One region of the Dehalobacter sp. genome, then DNA from elsewhere that is predicted to be linked to it. Evidence: riboswitches for the same ligand, from Rfam matches in the RefSeq annotation. Region 1 holds a riboswitch; the other holds the start of a gene.
What was found. A riboswitch is a leader RNA that binds a small molecule or an ion and turns the genes downstream of it on or off. The one in region 1 is predicted to bind thiamine pyrophosphate.
Positions count from the first base shown of each region.

Region 1 (6,865 bases):
AAACGTCAGGCGAACATATCTGGTATTTGCCATATGATCACCTCCTTTCCCGCCCAAACCGGCAGAAACCTTATCCCTCTTCGAACTCAAGCCGGTAATTCTTCTGCAACAGGATATCCTGCAGTTCATGTTGACTCAAACTGTATAAGGCTGAAATGACATCATAAAGGGCTTGCTCCGTGGCGTCAGGCTTAACATAATTCAGTCCTTTTTTCCTGAGGATCGGACCGCCGGCCGGCGTCGTACCGATCTGATAGCGTCCGGCCAGAACCGAACTTAACGGGATCATGGTGACAGGCATGGCTGTGCACCTCCTTTCTCTTTGACAGGCTGACTTGTCTCGCCTGTCCTCATTAACTACTTTATGAATATTTTGTCCCGGGGGTTACAGGTTGTCCTTAAAAATATCCGGAGTCGCCGCAGTTAATCGCGTCGGAAATTAACCTGATCAAAAGACAGACCCATCGGATCGTGCTCAGCAGCGCCATCGAGATCGGGCGGCGGCTGACGGAGATCAAGGAACAGGTCAAGTATGGGGAATGGGGCCGTTGGCTGAAAGAGGAGGTCAGCTACTCCCAGGATACGGCCGAAAAAATGATGCGCCTCTACCAGGAGTACGGCGTCAAACAGCTTTCTATCTTCACCGACGGCGAACCGGACCAGGAAATACCCGAACTGAGCTTTTCACAGGCCTACATCCTCTTAGGCGTACCGGAAGAGGAAAGAGCCGCTTTCATCACGGACACGGATGTCGCGAGAACGTCTACCCGCGAGCTGCAAAAGGCGATTGACGACTGGAATCAGGCCCGGCGGAAGAAGGAACAGGCCGAACAGGAAAAAGCGGTCCTGCAGCAAGCCCTGGAGGAGGAAAAGGAAAAGTCCGCCCGGCTGGCCCAAGCGAACGCCGTATTAGATAAAAACGCCCAGGAATTGTTTACGGCCAAGAGCCGGCTAGAACGAAAAGCCGAAAACCTGCAGAACGAGGTAACCTCCATCAAAAAAACAACCGCTTATAAATCCCTGAACTCCCTGCGCAAGAACTTGAGCAGTGCGTCGACCAAGGTACGCGCCAACAATATCGCCTTTCTCTACGGGGAACTGGACCGGGTGATCAAAGAACTGTGGTTCCAGCTCGATAAGATCAAACAAAGCGACCCGGACACCTTCGTTGCCTATAAGGATAAAGTCTATGAGTTTCTGATTCAGCGGGCGCGGGATGAGATATGGGCAAAGGATATTCCGGAACTGTAAATAAAAATCCTGTTGTGAAGAATCCCGTTGTCACGACCGAACAGCGGGATTCTTCTCTAATTGAATACTACTTTTGTTGGTGGCTTTAGTACTGATTGAAACGCGACGTAAAAAGTCATCAAGCTGATGTGCATCTCAGGTCAAACTGGAATGGGGATTACATTGCATAGCACATAATATGCGAAAAATGGTGGTATGTAAGGGGTAATATGCCCCTTTTTTTATTCTTCTGCTTTGCTGTTACTGCAATGCGGCATAAATGGTCAATATTATATCAAAATAGCAAAGAAGCTGTGTGAAACTATTTAAGTTTCAGCACAGCCCCTTTCGTATAATTAGTCTGTTTTTGATATGATTTTTTTAATTCCCGTGCTGCCTGTTCAATGTCTTGCGCCGCTAGGATAGCAGAAACTACGGATATTCCGTCAATCCCGGTTTCCATCGTACGCACAGCATTTTCCTTCTTAATCCCGCCAATCGCTACGACAGGGATTGAGACGGCTTTTTTTATCTTCTCCAGCACTGCCAGCGAAACAAGTTTGGCATCGATCTTCGTTCCTGTTGCATACATTGCCCCTACTCCAAGATAGTCCGCTCCCTCTTTTTCCGCTTGAATGGCTTCTGCAACATTACTGACTGATATCCCAATGATTTTATCTTGTCCAATGTGTTTTCTGGCTACCGCAATCGGCAGATCTTCCTGTCCCAGATGCAGACCATCAGCATCGATGGCTAAGGCAATATCCAGACGATCGTTAATAATCAACGGAACATTGTAACGGGAAGTCAGGCTTTTCAATTTCTCGGCCATTTCATAAAATTCCCGGGACGGGGCGATTTTCTCCCGAAGCTGAACAAGAGAGACACCACCTTCAATTGCTTCCCGAACACAAACGATCAAATCCCGAACTCCGATATAGCTTCTATCAGTAACAAGATAAAGAGAGTAGTCCCATTTTAAGCTAGGCAAGCAATTTTATCCTCCCTTCTTTCCTTATCGTATCTTCACCCAGATTATAGACACTATCGAAAAGTCTCACCCTAAAAGTGCCTATTCCTTCCTTATCTTGCAATGTTCTTTGGGCTAGCTCTCCGGCAAGCCCCATCGTCATTACTCCCGCTGCGGCCGCTATAAAGGAATCTGCAACCACGCCGCAGTAGGTTCCGACCAGCGCTGTCGCCATACAGCCGGTACCTGTAACATGCGCCAGGATCGGATGACCATTTGCGATACTGCATACTGCTTTTCCATTTGTAATAATATCCGTTTTACCGGTAACAGCTGCTACACAGTTCATTCTAGCCGCTAAGTCTTTGGCAACTTCTACCCCGCCCGTTTCGTCCGTTACGGAATCGACTCCCTTGGTTTGAACGTTCAAGCCGTTTAAACACTTGATTTCGGACATATTTCCTCTGATTACGGCAAAATGAATTTCATTTAGCAGTGTTTGGGCAACCTTATTGCGATAGGGCGTAGCGCCTACACCTACAGGATCAAAAATAACAGGTATGTGTAATTGGTTGGCTCTCTTTCCTGCCTTGATCATGGAACCAACCGTTCTTTCACTCAAAGTGCCCATATTAATCACAAGGCTTGAAGCGATCGCCACCATATCTTCAACTTCACTGATATCGTCAGCCATCACCGGTGAGCCCCCGAGCGCGAGAATGATATTCGCGCAATCATTGACCGTAACATAATTGGTGATGTTGTGAACCAGCGGTCTTCGCTCTTTTAATTCTTTCAGAGCTTCTACACATTCTTTGATGATATCCATTTTCCGACAACCCCTTTACCTAAAATACAAAATATTGCTGTTATCACCATTACAGGCAGGGTACTTCCTAAGAAAAAACCGCTCGCCGCAAACTGCTGATAAAGTACAACGCCTATAACCCAGATCAGCATGTTTAGCCAATTGATAGCCTGATCTTCCTTGATCTCCTTTTTTCTGAAGATATAATACTCCGTTAAAAGAATTGCGAAAAGCGGAGCAAAAACGGAACCTATGGCATAAAGAAAGTTCTCATACTGTTCCATGGGCACAATGACGGCAAGTACAGTTCCGATAAATGTCATGACCAGACCAGCTATTTTATCATTTGCTTTCGGCCAGATATTCAGATAACTGACTCCCGCTGAATAAGCATCAAGAAAGGTCGTCGTCACCGTAGATAAAACCACAATTCCCATTGCTGCAATTCCAAGATTGGCAGATAGGAGAATTGCCGAAATATCAGAATTCCCGGCAACAATAGCCGCTCCCAGTCCGATGACATACATCCAGCTGCTCCCGACAAAATAGCCGCCGGCACTCCCCCAAAAAGCTCCCTTGCGGCTCTTTGAATAACGGGTATAATCTGAAATCAGTGGTAACCAGGATAGCGGCATAATTACGCTAAGTTCTACTGCTGCACCAAAGGAAAGCTCTCCATCTGGAATCTGGACAGCTAAACCAGGATTTTTGAAGACAATCGTGCTTAAGACAATTGTCAGAATGAATAGCAGTCCTACGGCCAGAGCATTCACTTTGTTAAGCTTTTTTATCCCGACCCCAATCCAGAGACAAATTAGTAAACCGATAAAAATGCTCCATAATAGCTGGTTATTAAAGCCCCAGAGAATCTTGCTGATTTCATTGACTGAACGAGCGCCCACAATAATCATCACAGCCGTCCAGCCAAGAAGCTGCAAAATATTTAGAACTGAAAAACCATAAGACCCGTATTTTCCAAAAGAAATTCGGGTAGATTCTATGGCCGAAATTCTTTTTTCTGCACCGATTATTCCGGTGAGACCTAGAATAACAACGCCAAGCAAATGCCCCAGCAGAATAGCCTGAACACCTTTGCTGAAACCAAGGGGAGCAATTAATGCCCCGGTATAGATTTCAGCAATAGAAACTGCTGCCCCAAACCAGAGGATAAAATGGCTGAAAGAAGGAACCCCTTGTGTTTTATTATCAGGTATTTTAGAATCACTCATCCATCATTCCCGCTTTCTTATAAATTTCGTAAAAATGGTGCGTTGGGCCTACCCCTTTACCTATTTCCAACGAATGCTCTATCGCCATCGTAATATATTTTTTACTTGCTTCTACGGCCCTGGTCATTTCCATGTCCTTGGCCAGGTTTGCAGCAATAGAAGCCGAAAGGGTACAACCGGTGCCATGGGTATTTTTCGTATTCAGCCTTGGCGCTTTAAATTCAGAAAATACTTTTCCATCAAACAGAATATCCGTCGCCGTTCCCTCCAAGTGTCCACCTTTTAGCAAGACACAGGCGGGTCCCAAGGATAAAATTATTTTTGCTGCTTCCTTCACATCCCGAAGATTTAGGATCGGCCTTCCTGTAATTGTCTCAGCCTCAGGAATATTCGGAGTAACGATGGTCGCAAGCGGCAGTAGGTTTGTAATCAAAGCCTTTCTGGCATCTTCCTTCAGTAAAGGATATCCGCTTTTCGAAATCATCACCGGATCAAGTACAATCCTTTTGACGTTATGCTCAATTAATCTATCCCGAATCGTTTCTATAGTCTCGCTTACCGATACCATCCCGATTTTCAATGCATCTACTTCAATGTCTTCAAAAATTGCATCGATTTGTTTCCCGATAATCTCCGGCTTAATATCCTGCACAGCAATAACCCCTTGGGTATTCTGTGCTGTCACAGCAGTTATCACACTCATTCCATAAACCCCATGTGCAGCAAAAGTCTTCAAATCAGCCTGAATTCCTGCTCCACCACAAGTGTCACTGCCTGCAATTGTTAATACTTTTTTCATAGGATACCTTCTTTCTCGATTTCTGAGCAGAAAAACGAAAAACACAAATCGGAAAAAGATTTGTGTTTTGTCTGCTTAAAAACATTGCAGTACGTACTATACGTACGTCTAACATCTCATGTATTCCAAAACTTCTTCCCTCCGCCAGCATTACCTGGATCAGGTTATAGGAGTCAAAGACATCATTGGGTCTTTATCTCAGCCGGCCTCGATCCGGCACCCCTGAAATTAAGTTATTTAATTTTGAGCTGGTAAGATTAGAATAATTGAACCTAGTATAGTATTTTCTGAAATAGATTTCAAGTCGATCTTTTTTTTTATTTTTTGTTCTTATTTTTGTCTTATCTATCTCCGAACCCGTATTATGCAGAATTATCGAACATATGTTTGCATTTCTGTTCTGTTTCTGCTAAAATTTATTGGGGTGATGAGCATGAGTACCCTGGAAAGACTTGCAGTCCTCGCCGATGGAGCCAAGTATGATGTTTCCTGTGCTTCAAGCGGGGTAAATAAACAAAATAAAGGCGGTATCGGCAATTCCAAATCATTTGGCATCTGCCATACCTGGTCTGCCGACGGCCGCTGTGTTTCACTCTTAAAACTTCTTCTGACCAACTACTGTATTTATAACTGTCATTATTGCATTAACCGTAATCAAAATGATATCCCGCGAGCCAGTTTCACGCCAAGGGAAGTTGCCGACCTGACGATTCAATTCTACAGGCGAAATTATATTGAAGGTCTTTTTTTGAGCTCGGGGATTGAGCGCAGTCCAAATCATACCATGGAAAGGATTTATCAGGTTCTTGACATTCTGAGGCATGAATATCACTTTTACGGATATATACACGTCAAAGTGATTCCCGGCGCCGATCCGGCGCTGGTCAACAAGACCGGATTACTCGCCGACAGGATGAGCATTAATATTGAACAGCCTACAGAGCAGAGCCTCAAACTCCTGGCGCCGCAAAAGACACTGCCCGTCCTATTTGCGCCGATGAATCAAATTAATAATCAAATGACGCAAAACGCTTCCGAAAGAAAGATCTTCCGACACGTCCAAAAATTTGTTCCGGCAGGACAGTCGACCCAGATGATTGTCGGGGCAAGCAAAGACAGTGACCTTTCCATTATTAAAGCCACAGAAACCCTTTACAACCGTTTTCAGTTGAAAAGAGTCTATTACTCGGCCTATGTTCCCGTTAATGAGGGCCCAAATCTTCCTGCTCTTTCCACTTCTCCGCCTTTGCTTAGAGAACACCGGCTCTATCAGGCGGACTGGCTGCTGAGATTTTACAGCTTTAAAGCGGATGAAATCGTCAATGAACAAAGTCCGTTTTTGGATACCGATTTTGATCCCAAAATTTCCTGGGCGCTTCGAAACATGCAGTTATTTCCTCTAGAAATCAACCAAGCCTCTTATGAAGAGCTGCTTCGAATTCCTGGCGTAGGCGTGACTTCCGCCCAGAGAATCATCCTGCAGCGCAGGCTGGGTAATATTTCTTATAATCATCTTAAAAAAATGGGTGTGGTTCTTAAGCGCGCTAAATATTTTATTACGTGTCAGGGCTGTTATTACGGAGGCATCCCTGCAGAAAGTGCCTTGGTGCGCCAGGCCCTGGCACCTGTAGCCAAACCCGTTCAGCTATGTTTGTTCTGATTTATCCTGTAAACATAGATGATCATTTTAGGGTTGACAAGGTTCTAGGAATCTTCCGAAGAATGAGGGACTGTTGAAAATGGATTATTTATATGACGGAAGCTTTGACGGTCTGCTGACTTCAATATATTACAGCTATTATGAACAAAGAGCCCAGGGAATCTATCCT
Region 1 covers NZ_JAPDHR010000015.1:280,033-286,897, reverse strand. The annotation lists gene OKX56_RS05980 (DUF2922 domain-containing protein) at 1-33, opposite strand, end outside; gene OKX56_RS05975 (DUF1659 domain-containing protein) at 71-301, opposite strand; gene OKX56_RS05970 (DUF3102 domain-containing protein) at 427-1,251, shown strand; gene thiE (thiamine phosphate synthase) at 1,553-2,221, opposite strand; gene thiM (hydroxyethylthiazole kinase) at 2,214-3,029, opposite strand; gene cytX (putative hydroxymethylpyrimidine transporter CytX) at 3,005-4,237, opposite strand; gene thiD (bifunctional hydroxymethylpyrimidine kinase/phosphomethylpyrimidine kinase) at 4,230-5,036, opposite strand; TPP riboswitch at 5,155-5,270, opposite strand; gene OKX56_RS05945 (putative DNA modification/repair radical SAM protein) at 5,470-6,696, shown strand; gene OKX56_RS05940 (TIGR03915 family putative DNA repair protein) at 6,776-6,865, shown strand, end outside.

Region 2 (6,865 bases), on a different contig from region 1:
CCCATTGTTTCGCATCGGCTTTGTACTGCGGGCTCAGCCAGGCCTGACTGCGTTTGATCATTTCCGGATCGGATTCAGGAGCGTATTTGATCAAGATTTCAGCTGATTCTTCCGGATTCCCAATTGCATATTCGTAGCCGGCACCGATTGCCTGCATCATTTTGCGGACAGTATCGGGGTTACTCTGAATCATTTCCTCGTTCGAGACAATGACCGGTGTGTAATAATCGAGGGCAGGGTCGATATCTTTCAGCCAGATCATATTAAGTTCCTGTCCTCTGATTTCAGCCTGGATACCTGTCCAACCATAGAAAATCCAGGTCAGATCAATATTGCTATTCAAAGAGGCCAACTGATCGGTTTCCCCGATATTGACCATGTTGATTTTGCTGAAGTCGGCATTTTCTTTTTGCATCAGCGCTGTAAGGATCGCGGTTTCCGAAGGCAACCCCCAGCCGCCGTATGTTTTTCCTTCAAAATCCTTGGCTGTCAGGATATTCTTGCTTCTCAGCGAGACAAAACCAGAGGTGTTGTGTTGAATGATAGTTGCCAGAGAGACAAGTGGCAAGTCACTGAGGCGGGCAGATGTAACCTGTTCCTGTGCACTGATACCAAAATCTACCTTTCCGGTTGCAACAAGCTGCTCGAGTGTTCCTTGGCTCGATGGGTTGACAATGTTGACTTCGAGTCCCTGGTCTTTGAAATAGCCTTTATCCTGAGCAACAAATAGCCCGGTATGATTCGTATTCGGTGTCCAGTCCAGCATAAGCGTTAGTTTAACCGGCTGGTTATTCTGGACGGAGTTCTGTTCAGCCTGTTTGCTGCAACCCGAAAGAGTCACAGTGAGAATCAGAAGGAGCACAATAAACGTAACCAATATCTTTTTCGTTTTCATTTCTATACCTCACTTGTATTTTTTGGGGGGCGAAGGAACGTATCTTTTCTCCTTGTTTACGGGGACGAAAGATACGTCCCTGGGTCAGCTTGTCCGTCTGTATCGGGAATACCAGGGAAGCAGTAGCCTGGTCAGAATAATAATGATTGCATAATAAAAGAAGCTGAGAGCAGTGATTGCAATGATTGCTGCAAATACTCTGTCGGTAAGGAAATTATTCGAAGAACGCAGCAGATAGACACCGAGCCCTTGGCTTGCTCCAAGCCATTCACTGATGACAGCCGTCATGACACTGTAGGCAGCAGCAATTTTCAAGCCTGAAAACAGTGCCGGCATAGCGTGAGGCCAACGGATTAGGGAGAATACCTGCCATTTGGATGCGCCCATGCTTTGCAGCAGATGCAGAAGATCTAAATCGCTTAATTCAAGGCCTTCAAGCAAACTGATCGCGATCGGAAAAAAACAGACCAGAACGACAATCAAGATTTTAGGCAGTACCCCATACCCCAGCCAGAGCAACAGCAGCGGTGCGACCGCTATCAAGGGGATCGTCTGGGAAATGATCAGAAATGGGTAAAACACCCGCCGAGACAGCGGAAACAGCGTCATTAGTGTGCTGACCGTCATGCCCAGAGCAACAGCGAGCCCTAAGCCCAACGTCGTCTCAATGATCGTTGCTTTGGTATGGCCCCAGATCACGTCCTTCGTATTCCAGAGAGCTTTCCCGATCTGAGAAGGAGAGGGAAGAAGCCAGCGGGGGATGCTGAAGTAATTTACCGTAAGCTGCCAGACTGCCAGCAGCACAACCAAAAAGAAAAGGGCAGGGGCATACCTCAGCAGTACAGCCGGTGGTCGGAATCTCCGGCTATTGTTTTTCAGCAATGGGAATCCCTTCTTTTCAGCGGTACTTGGCAATTTTCTCATTGATCGTGGAACCCTGGGGTACATAGTCAATTTTTACATTGGTCATTACCCTGGAAGCCCCGGCTTTGATACAAGCCTCCATAGCATCTTTGATGACCTGCCAGATTTCATCAGGCTCTCCTTCAAGTGCTGTTTCCATCGGACCGACTTCGTAGGGAAGGCCGCTTTGGGCGACAACTTTGATTGCTTCATCAACAACCGGATAGATTCTGGATTCCTCAACTTTTGGAATGACCTGAAAGGCCATTGTTATCTTCGCCAAAATACATTTCTCCTTCACGTATTTTATAGATTACTGTCCGTGACTTTGTAAATAATAAGACACTGCTTATCAACCATGACCGACAAACAAAAAACGCTGCAAAGGCAGCGCAGTTATTAAAGTTTTTTATTATTACTACGCTGGCATTACCCAGATCAGTTTTAAGGGTCGGATACGTGATATCCCTCTCAGCCAGCATCCCCAGCTCCCCATACTATTAAATTAGTTTTATCCTACCATAGTTGAAAATCATTAGCAATAGTGTTTTAGATTACTGTTTGCTTTTCATCAGATCATTTGCTTCTCAGGTGAGATATTCTAGATAGTTCTTAAATTGGACAATTTGGGCTAATTATCATATGATAGTACTGACCATATACTGGGCAAGATGGTACAAGGAGAGAGAAAATGGATTTTGCAGGCAAAGATAAATCAGAATACGTCAAGGAAACGTTTAACGCGATTGCCGGGAAATATGATCTAATGAATTCCCTGATGAGTATGGGGATGGATAACGCCTGGCGGGCCAAAGCAGTCAGGATTGTCGAGGCTAAACCCGGAATGAAGATGATTGACCTGTGCTGCGGAACCGGCAAGCTTACCAGAGAAATTGCCGTCGCCGTCGGGGATTCCGGCAGAGTCACCGGAGTCGATTTTTCAGAGGAAATGCTGGTTGTGGGCCGGAAAAATATTGAAAATGACCGTTACAAAGCGAGTATTGAGCTTTTGCAGGGCAATGCGATGAGCTTGCCTTTTACCGACAACAGTTTTGACGGAGCGACCGTTGGCTGGGGGCTCAGGAATCTTCCTGATCTGCGCCGCGGAATCCGGGAAATGATCCGTGTTGTCAAACCTGGTTCGATGGTTGTATCTCTGGATATGGGAAAACCGACTATACCGGTTTTCAAACAGTTTTACTGGCTGTATTTTGAGAAGATCGTCCCGTGGCTGGGAAAAATCCACGGCGGAAAACAAAAAGAATACACGTATCTTTATGATTCAGCCTGTGAGTTTGAATCTCAGCGTCAGCTCACCCTGATCTTTGCTGAATGCGGACTTCAGGATACGGGATATAAAAATCTTGTCGGCGGTGTTGTGGCGATCGTGTATGGCCGAAAACCAAAATGAATCAAACAAATAGAATAAAAATAAGGAATTCAATTATAAACAACAATAATAGCAGTAAATAACGTAATAAAATTATCCCCGGGTCAACCGAGGATAATTTTATTTTTACAGCAAAAGATAGTATAGATAATCATTTTTCTTTAATTAAAATCAACGTTTTACAAAGGGATTATTTACTGACATAATTCATTGGTTTCAGTGAAAAACTAGTGGAAATATTAAAACGGAGGTGTTTTTTATATGCGGGTCATGGATATTATGTCAACAGATGTAAGCTGGGTGGACCCAGCAGCCAAAGTTACGGATATCGCTAAAATTATGAGAGATAAAGATATTGGTGCTGTTCCGGTCGTTCAGGCCGGCAAAGTATTGGGAATTATTACAGACCGGGATATTGTTCTGAGGGTCATCGCTTCGAACAAGGATGTCAACCAGATGACGGCCGAGCAGTGCATGACGGTAGATCCAATCTGTATCGATGGCACGCAGGATATCGATACTGTTGCTGAAACCATGGCTGAATACCAGGTAAAACGTCTTCCTGTGCTGAACAAGGGGCAAATTATTGGGGTCATTGCGTTAGGTGACCTCGCGATTGAAAATATTCATATCAATGAGGCTGGAGAGGCTTTAAACGGGATATCGCGAGGCATCAGCCATTAATGCCAGATAGGAAAGATACTTCAATCATAAATGGGATATGCTTTACAATGGCATATCCCATTACATATTTTATGGAGGTTTTATGAGTGAAAACAAAATATCATTTTTAAGCGGCTCTTTTTTATGGTTTGGTGCTGCAATTTTCTCAGGCAGTTACGATGTGGTGGAAATTCAATAAATAGATACTGTCAGACAAAATCCAAAAGTATGAATTGAGATACATGTACCATAAAAGATTGTGTAATGTTACAGCTAAAGCAGTTCTAAAGATGCAATCAATGATCCGGATATATTTGAACATAAAATTTCTAAAAATCATTTCATACTAAATTTAAAAAAATGTATATTTGGTATAGTTGCTTGTATACACAAATTTTTATGGAGGATGATCTGAAGTGGTGGATTTGAAAGTCCTGACTCAAGCGATGTCCGATTTGGACGAAGACGTGCTAAACAAGGCCATTGATGAAGTACTAAGTAAAGACGACAATGCCGCAGAAGCTCAAGAAGTTGTTAAAGCTTGTCAGCAAGGTATGACACTCGTAGGTGAACGCTATGATTCGGGCGAGTACTTTATTGGAGATTTGGTCTTCGCCGGGGAAGTGTTGCAAAGTGTAATGGACAAGCTCAAACCGGCTTTAAGTGCAGGTTCCTCAGCAAAAGGCGGAAAGATTGTTTTAGCTACAGTCTTTGGAGATATTCATGACATAGGCAAAAATATTTTCAGATCCGTGGCTGAAGCCGCGAGTTTTGAGGTGATCGACCTGGGGATCAATGTTCCGGTTAACCAGATCGTGGACAAGGTAAAAGAGGTTAACCCTGATATTATAGGATTAAGCGGCGTACTGACTTTGGCGCTGGATAGTAAGAAAGAAACAGTTAATGCGCTTAATGAAGCAGGCCTTAGAAATTCAGTTAAGGTGATTATCGGCGGAGTACCCGTTAATGAGAATGTATGTAAAAGTATAGGTGCCGATGCCTTTTCGACAAACGCAGCTGAAGGTGTAAAAATATGCCAGAGATGGGTGGGTTGATCAATAAGTGAAGCTATGAACCTCTATCAAGAGCGGACCAAGGAAGAATGTATTGCCAAAGCGAAAGAATTAATCGATGGTATGGCAGGCGGAGGATACATTTTTGGCACCGATAAGGAGCTTCTTGCACCAGCGGATGGCAAGGCGGAAAACATCATCGCCGTAAATGAATTTGTCATGGAGTATGGTATTTATAAATAGGAGGTGTTTCACGATGGAAGAACAATTGTTGATTTCTTGGAGTGATATCGTTAAAGAGCTCCGGAACTCGCAGACAAGGACCCCGCGATGGGAATGAATTGGGATATTGGACAGGAAATGAGTTTTGCCTAGCCTATGTAACTTTCCTGGCACTCTTTTAAACAAATATCCGTACTGCCGGAAGTAGTTTACCAGTGCCTACTGGCAGGGAAAAATATAGAAGCAACTATCAGCCAGGAGAAAATCCTGGCTTTTTTGTGTTCGGTTATAGTGTGAAAAAGTCAAATATAAGAAGGGTTAAAGGATATAAGTTGAAATCTATGTTATATTTAGAATATAGGTACTGGCTAAAACTATAATTAAGTTAATGGTGGGGACGAAAAGTGGAAGCATTTAAAACAATCGAGAGAGAGACAGAGGCCGAACAAGTCGTTGAAAAATCAAGGTTTATCGCTTTGGTTAAATATATCGAAGGCACGGCCGAAGCCGAAAAAAATATGAAGGAAATCCGGGAAGTCCTTCCTAATGCCCGTCATTATGTATACGCTTACCGTATTCACGAAGGCAGGATTGAGAAAGCCTCGGATGACGGCGAACCGCAGGGTACAGGGGGAAGACCGGTCATGGAACTGCTCCAGCACCGGCAGCTCTGGAACATCCAGATCATTGTTGTGCGTTATTTTGGCGGTATCCTGCTTGGTACCGGTGGACTTACAAGAGCCTATGGCGGGACAGCCCGCCTTGCATTGGAGAACACAGCGATTGTCCAGCTCGTTCCGCACCGGATCTATGTACTCCGGATTCCGTACTCCTGGTTTGAACAGATCCGGTACGGCCTGAAGCAAAAGGGCATGGAAAGCGGTAATGAAAAGTTTAGTGAAGAAATTGATCTTGAAGTATACATCCGGGATGGAGATCAGGATACCTTTACTGGCTGGCTGCATGAATTCACCAACGGGCAGGTTTCCTGGAAGGATGCTGGGGCTGTATTAAAGTCGGTTAGCGTATAGAAAATAAGACCCTCAGGGGCCTTTTTTTTTACGCAAAATATGTAGGTACTGGGAACGCATGGATTAATCTACTGGTACTATTGGGAAACAAAAATAGTCCGAAAGTATCAATTTCTTGTAAAAGACATCATTTCGACAAATTTCCTCTTGAGGGTCTGAGTTTTTATAGATAGAATCCATATAAAACCAAATGTAAAATGATTGTAAACTAAACGTAAATATATTGTAAAAAATAGACAAGGCTTAACTAGTTGCATATGGCAGCGGCTGATTATATTAATGCTGGGCGGTAAAAATATGAAAATCAGAGAATTTATTAGTTTAAGAAAAATACGGGAATGCAAAAAAGGTCAGGCTATGGTGGAATTTGCACTGGTTTTGCCTATCTTACTACTATTTTTTGGTTTTATTTTGGATGCCGGACGAATTGTCGATGCACAAGTATTGGTACAGAGTGCAGCAAATGAGGGAATCCGGCAAGTTACCAGCAAGACAAATATCAAAGAACAAGTAAAAAATTCCATTAGTGATTATACAGACAGATTGGATTTTGATCAGTTAACCGTTGAGGCCAAAGCTGGAGAGACAAAACGAAGGAATTATACGTATCATGCGAACAAGGGATCTCAATTTCAAGAATTACCAAGCTATTATACATATTTTAACGCGACAGTAACCTTGGAATATGATGTACCGGTGCTCATGCCGCAGTCAAAATTGTTTTTTGGTGATGAATTTAGGGTATTGT
Region 2 covers NZ_JAPDHR010000037.1:3,951-10,815, forward strand. The annotation lists gene OKX56_RS10455 (ABC transporter substrate-binding protein) at 1-895, opposite strand, end outside; gene OKX56_RS10460 (ABC transporter permease) at 980-1,777, opposite strand; gene OKX56_RS10465 (thiamine-binding protein) at 1,794-2,081, opposite strand; TPP riboswitch at 2,197-2,303, opposite strand; gene OKX56_RS10470 (demethylmenaquinone methyltransferase) at 2,490-3,209, shown strand; gene OKX56_RS10475 (CBS domain-containing protein) at 3,450-3,872, shown strand; gene OKX56_RS10480 (cobalamin B12-binding domain-containing protein) at 4,268-4,906, shown strand; partial or broken gene OKX56_RS10485 (uroporphyrinogen decarboxylase family protein) at 4,928-5,107, shown strand; gene OKX56_RS10490 (YigZ family protein) at 5,491-6,117, shown strand; gene OKX56_RS10495 (TadE/TadG family type IV pilus assembly protein) at 6,415-6,865, shown strand, end outside.
Region 2: another riboswitch for thiamine pyrophosphate. It lies ahead of OKX56_RS10465 (thiamine-binding protein); the one in region 1 lies ahead of thiD (bifunctional hydroxymethylpyrimidine kinase/phosphomethylpyrimidine kinase).